Linked DNA regions of Sporomusa termitida. The protein of the gene in region 1 binds, or shares a complex with, the protein of each later gene. Links are inferred from orthologs where the notes say so. Each region holds a gene or a part of one and is shown in the gene's direction. Other genes may lie near its edges. The genes, in order: hfq and SPTER_RS03730.

Evidence for each region.
Region 2: the proteins of hfq (region 1) and SPTER_RS03730 are in contact, whole or in part, in a crystal structure (PDB 3VU3), measured with the Escherichia coli proteins. The link is inferred for Sporomusa termitida from one-to-one orthologs.

Annotation. Positions count from the first base shown.
Region 1 is NZ_CP036259.1:2,070,826-2,073,905, forward strand. Bases 1-2,751 are described here. They hold hfq (RNA chaperone Hfq), read left to right. Parts: upstream 1-1,121; coding sequence 1,122-1,382; downstream 1,383-2,751. Other genes in these bases: SPTER_RS09500 (class I SAM-dependent methyltransferase), read left to right, coding at 1-148; miaA (tRNA (adenosine(37)-N6)-dimethylallyltransferase MiaA), read left to right, coding at 136-1,077; SPTER_RS09515 (TOBE domain-containing protein), read right to left, coding at 1,648-1,851; SPTER_RS09520 (hypothetical protein), read right to left, coding at 2,207-2,751. In the rest of the region: more of SPTER_RS09520, read right to left, coding at 2,752-3,080. UniProt on the Escherichia coli protein: RNA chaperone that binds small regulatory RNA (sRNAs) and mRNAs to facilitate mRNA translational regulation in response to envelope stress, environmental stress and changes in metabolite concentrations.
Region 2 is NZ_CP036259.1:832,138-835,465, forward strand. The notes cover bases 157-3,155. They hold SPTER_RS03730 (catalase), read left to right. Parts: upstream 157-601; coding sequence 602-2,710; downstream 2,711-3,155. Other genes in these bases: SPTER_RS03735 (hypothetical protein), read left to right, coding at 2,938-3,123; SPTER_RS03740 (spore coat protein), read left to right, coding at 3,141-3,155. In the rest of the region: SPTER_RS03725 (threonine aldolase family protein), read right to left, coding at 1-85; more of SPTER_RS03740, read left to right, coding at 3,156-3,328.

The DNA of each region.
Region 1 (3,080 bases):
AGTGGTGGTTAAAGAGGCTGCCGGCAGTGCTGAGTTTGTCCGGCTGGGGTTATTAACAGTGTTAGGCGGCAAGTACAGCCGGGTACAATACGGGGTGATTGACTGCCGGTCAAAGATGGGCAACGGAGGCCAGCCATGGAGCGTTTAATTGTCATTACAGGCCCCACGGCTGTGGGAAAAACGCAAATAAGCATTGATCTGGCCAAGCGGCTGAAGACACAAATCATCTCCGGTGATTCAATGCTTGTATACCGCGGGCTGGATGTCGGTACCGCCAAACCTGACCGCGGCGAGCGCAGCGGGGTTGTGCATCATCTGATTGATATCCTTGACCCCTGGGAAGAGTTTAATGTTGTTGATTTTCAGCACTATGCGCAAACGCTGATTACCCAACTCAATAATGACGGAATTATTCCGATTCTAGCCGGCGGTACCGGACTGTATGTCAGGGCCTTGCTGGAGGGCTATCAGTTTAATCAGGCGCCAAGCGACGAAGGGCTGCGGCAAAAACTGCTTGGCCTGGCGGCCCAGTTCGGCAATCAGCATCTGCATACTTTGCTGGCGCAGGTACAGCCGGACACTGCCGCCAGGCTGCATCCTAATGATCAGCGACGGATAATCAGGGCGCTGGAGGTGCATGCCCTGAGTGGTGAGACTGTCTCGCAGGCTAAGGCCGCACCAAATCAGCTCCTGTATGATGCGGTTGTTATTGGCCTTACTATGGAGCGCGCCGCCTTATACGAGCGGATTAATCAACGGGTTGATACTATGATCCAGCAGGGACTGACCGAAGAGGTAGGGAAACTCCTGCGCCAGGGAATTGCCGCCAACTGTCAAGCCATGCAGGGGATCGGCTACAAAGAAATTGTTGAGCACCTGGCGGAGGGCGAGGGCGGGGATTGGCTGCACGCTGTCAATAAGGTGAAAAAGGCTACCCGCAATTTTGCCAAACGTCAAATGACTTTTTATCGGCGAATGCCTTATATAGCCTGGTTTGACGTTGGAAACCGCAATAATTATGATAAAACGTTGGAAACAATTTACAATCATGTTGCAGGAACGTTTGGTCTAAGGTAAAATAGATGTGAGTAAGTAGAAACATGAATACGGAGGGGTTTCATTTGACTAATAAAGTCATTAATCTGCAAGACAGTTTTTTAAATCAAGTACGAAAAGAAAATGTGCCGGTAATTATATATCTGGTTAACGGGTTTCAACTGCGGGGAGCCGTAAGGGGTTTTGATAATTTCACCGTAATTATTGAAAACGACGGTAAACAGCAGTTGGTATATAAACACGCCATCTCGACAGTAACCCCCTTTCGTCCCTTGGCCGCAAATCTGCACGAGAAGAAGGAAGAAGCGGCTAAAGCTGATAAATAAAAAATGTCTTGCAGTACTCCAGGTGAAATGCCTGGGGTACTTTTTCATATACTCCTTACTTCCGCATTTTATAAAATGAAAGTAAAACCTCTTTGATTTACCATTCATTATTAAAGCTTACGCTCTGCTTAGCGATCCGGTGTGCAGGGTTTAGTTCCCGGAATTATTCCGACGCTGGATCAATTTAATTAAATACGGAAAAATCGGCTAAGCCTTTTAGGCAAGCCGATTTTTGTCGTGCTGGAAAGTATAACTTTCCCTATAATTATTTAAGCACCATCATCTCGGTGGCTTTAACCAATGCTGTAACCTTGTCCCCCGGAGCCAGCTTTAAATCCTCCACCGAGTCTACCGTAATTGCTGCTACCAGTTCACTGCCTTTACAATCCATGACAACTTTGGCCATAACGGCACCCTTTACCACTTCTTTTACGGTTGCTTCCAGTTTGTTTCTGCCACTGATTTTCATAGCTCTGTCACTCCTTTATTTGGTAATTTGCTTAGTTACAATATAGCATATTATATAATAAAAATCAATAAATACTGATATATTTCGTCAAATTCATCCGAAATATAAATATATCTAGCTATACTGCAATATATCTCTTGAATACGATGAATATCTAACAATATGATAACAATAAGTTGAGTTTGGTTAGTTTATGTTGTCGGGTATAATGCTTTATACAGGTCAAGGCGCTGATCAAGGCGGGGATCAGACTTGGCATTTAAACATAACCTAACCCTAAACAACTGCGGTTGATTATAGCAGGCATAATAAAAAAACTACCCAATCAGGTAGTTTCTTTATTATGCCCTTAAATTTATAATTCAACCGCACAGCCGATCGCGCTGTATTCAAGGGTATTGCTGTCAGGGGCAGGAGGGCCGGCGGCATTTGCCATTTGCCGGATTGTCAGGGGAATATTTGTTTTAGACAGGAATACCAATTGTTTTTCATGCTGGCGGACCAGCTTGATCATCTTATAGAAGCAACCGTGACTAAATTTACAGCGCACATTGGCAAAAACAATATCGGCATGAAGAAGCAGGGCTTCATCAAAACCGGCGGCATCGCCGGCCAGATAGGTAAAATGAGGCAGCTTGGCTTTCAATTTTGCCTGCCAGCTATCGGCACCGCCGATAACCAGTGCCTGCACAGTGGCCAGCAGTTTTATAGCAGACTCTGAGTCAGGGAGCTGCTCGGATATTGCTGTAAGGTTGCCGGCTGGCATTGCCCTGACATTGCTGACTTGGCCGTTAAGTACATTCTGTTGAGGCTGACAGCTGGTTTGCGGCAGCTTTTTCTCCGTGAACATTGAATTAAGGACAAATTCTTGCTTGACAGCCAGGTCGTTAATTTCTTCTTCTTTGGCTGCCAATAATTTGTTTTTGGCTGTTAAATCTGTTTTTAGCCGCCGGATTTCCAGTTCGTAATCACTTAGCTGTTTTTTTAGATTATCCACTTCCGGGTACAGATAAGCAGCATTATGTTCAAAATAATACTTTTTAGCTTTTTTATACTCTCTTACAAAGTCAAGCAGATTTAAACCCAACATGACGAATTCAGCACAATCTAATTCCATTTCTTCTTTCGTTTTCTTTACCTGACCGGCGCGGAAGGTTTCGGCAGCCATTTTTACAATATACAGGCGGCAGAGGAGTTCAACGTCCCGCTCCTTGATCTGGGCAATCAAG
Region 2 (3,328 bases), 1.2 Mb from region 1 along the record:
CGTTTTGCTCAAGGTTTGTGTTGCTTAATGCCTGTAATATTCGCGGATGTGCACCCTCACTGTAGTCGTTCTTAAAACTATACATTGCTATACTCCTCCCATCAGCTGCGAGCTTGTATTCGTGCGATATAATATACATAAAATTCAATATCTTGTCAATGGCTGGAGAAAGTCTGGGCCGGTTTTTTCTGTTTGCCCGTGAATATTTCCCAATAGGTATTTGACCACATTAGCTTTTTAGTTTGATGACGGCCAAAATGGCAAATGGCGGCGTCAGCCCCTCCTAGCAGGTTGCGCGCAGTAGCTCTGTTAGGCATCAGCTTTACTATGGAACAGGATTTTTATAAGGGGCGTTAAGCCAAAAAGCACGGGAAAAAGTGCTTATACCGGACCAGGAGGAGCGGAAAGCCTGCCGCGGCCGTTGAATATGCATTGCGCTAGTGATAGGTTGCGCAGGCGCCGGGTGATGGGACTTACACGGAGCGACGATAAGTACCCCCGGCCGGCGGAACTGCATAAATAACAACACAGCCGGTAAACTAAAGGTAGCATTTAGCATTCATTGTTACATGCTATCTGAAGATTATGGAGGTGCTTTGTTATGCAGCAAAATCAAGACAAATCGGCCGCGCCGGGCATTGATAAAAAAATGCGGCAGCTGGAAGAATTCAGCACAGACCATAAAGGCCGGGAGCTGACAACAAATCAGGGTGTAAAGCTTACCAATACCGATGATTCGCTCAAGGCCGGCGTGCGGGGTCCCACGTTAATGGAAGACTTCCATTTCCGTGAAAAAATTACCCATTTTGATCATGAACGCATCCCGGAACGGGTAGTGCATGCCCGTGGTTTTGGTGCCTATGGTTTTTTTCAGGTTTATGAGCCGATGGCTGAATATACCAAAGCTAAATTTCTCCAGGACCCGGCAGGTAAGACGCCGGTTTTTGTCCGGTTTTCCACTGTCGCCGGCTCACGGGGCTCAGCCGACACGGTGCGTGATGTCCGTGGCTTTGCCGTAAAATTTTATACTGAGGATGGCAACTACGACCTGGTTGGCAACAACATCCCAGTGTTTTTCATTCAGGATGCCATCAAATTTCCGGATGTCATTCACGCAGTTAAGCCGGAGCCGCATAATGAAATACCGCAGGCGTCAACGGCACACGATACATTCTGGGATTTTGTTGTCAACACGCCGGAAACCGCCCATATGGTGATGTGGGTGATGTCAGACCGGGCCATTCCCCGCAGCTTCCGGATGATGGAGGGCTTTGGTGTTAATACATACCGCTTCGTCAATGCCCAGGGTAAGGCCCGTTTTATAAAATTCCATTGGAAGCCTGTGTTGGGCGTGCATTCGCTGGTGCGGGACGAAGCCCAGAAGCTGTCTGGCAAGGACCCGGATTTCCACAGACGGGATTTATGGGATGCTATTGAGCAGGGAAATTATCCTGAGTATGAATTTGGTGTACAAATGCTGGATGAGGAGCAGGAATTTAATTTTGACTTTGATATTCTTGATCCGACCAAGTTTTGGCCGGAGGAGTTAGTGCCGGTCAAGATCATTGGTAAAATGACTTTAAACCGCAATGTGGAGAATTTTTTTGCGGAAACCGAACAGGTGGCTTTTTGTCCTGGCAACGTTGTTCCGGGAATTGATTTCAGCAATGATCCACTGCTGCAGGGGCGGCTATTCTCCTATCAGGATACCCAACTCATTCGTCTGGGCGGGCCTAATTTTCATGAAATCCCGGTCAACCGGCCAGTTGTTGCTGTTCATAACAATCAGCGCGACGGTTATCACCGGCTGACTGTGGATAAGGGAACAGTCAGCTATTCCCCCAACGCGCTGCAACAGAACTGTCCGGCTCCTGTTGCGGAAGAAGATGGGTATGTTCATTATGCGGAAAGGGTTGATGGCCGTAAAATCCGGGGGCGCAGCGACAGCTTCCGTGATTTTTACAGTCAGGCCACTCTGTTTTGGAACAGTATGTCAGGCCCGGAAAAGGAACACATTATTGATGCCTTTCATTTTGAAGTCGGCAATGTCAAGGATAAAACATTAAAACAGCGGGTTGTGGATATGTTTAACCAGGTGGCACCGGAGCTGGCCGGGAAGATTGCTCTCGGCATCGGGGCAAATCCACCGGTGGAGCCAGGGGGAACAGGGGTGACAGCAGCTTCTGCGGCTGTGAGCCAGGAAAATACAATCAGGACACCGCTCACCAGAAAGGTTGCTGTGCTGGCCGAGAACGGTTTTTGCTATCAAGGGCTTAATCAGGTGGTTAGTTTGTTATTAAATGCCGGGGTCAGTGCCGACATCGTCAGCAGCCGTATGGGCATGCTCACCGGTACAGACGGCAAGCAAATGGAAGCCGTAAAAGATTTTACGACTGCGAATGCAGTTTTGTATGATGCCGTCTATGTCCCCGGCGGGGCCCAAAGTATCCAGAGTTTATTAAAAACACCCGATGCCCGTGAATTCATCAATGAGGCCTATAAACATGCCAAACCGATCGCTGCTGCCGATGAAGGCGTAGATTTTCTGCAAGCCGCCGCCGGCCGGGCTCAGCTTGCGCCGCCGGATAGTGCCGGGCAACTGGGCACCGGGCAGGGTGTGGTAACTATTCGCGCGGCCTCTGACTGGCGCAGCTTTGGTGAAGAGTTTGTTAAGGCAATCGCTATGCACCGGCACTGGACACGGGCCTAGACAACAAGGAACCGGTGGATAGGTACTGCTTAACTAGCCAGGTACCATAATGGAGTTGGAATGGTAACGTTTCAACTCCATTTTCATTGTTTATCGGCAGGAACAAGCAAAACCAGCAAGGGGTAAATAAACAGACCTTAGTTGCCGGCTGTAAATTATTATTTGGGATATTTTTGCACTGTTTGTTTAATAATAAGGTTGTATTCTGTCAGAAAGGAGTGATTTACATGACGCAGTTAAGTCAACTGGAGCTTCAGCATTTACGGCATATGATCGGTGGCCATGAGACTGTGGCCAACAAACTCGAAGCCTATGCCCAGCAGTGCAGTGATGCCCAACTCAAACAAATGTTTCAGCAAGATGCAGTTGCCGCCAGGAATTCCAAACAGAAACTAATGTCATTTCTTCAATAGCAAAAGGAGGTATAACGGTGAACGATAAAGACATGCTTAATGACTATCTGGCATCGATAAAAGGGAGTCTGTCCACTTATGCCAGCGTCATAGCGGAAACGAATAATGCCCAGCTGCGTTCAACCTTTCAGCAAATGCGGGATCAGGGTGAGCAACGGCAGTATCAGCTTGCCCAGACTGCCATGCAAAAGGGGTATTACAAACC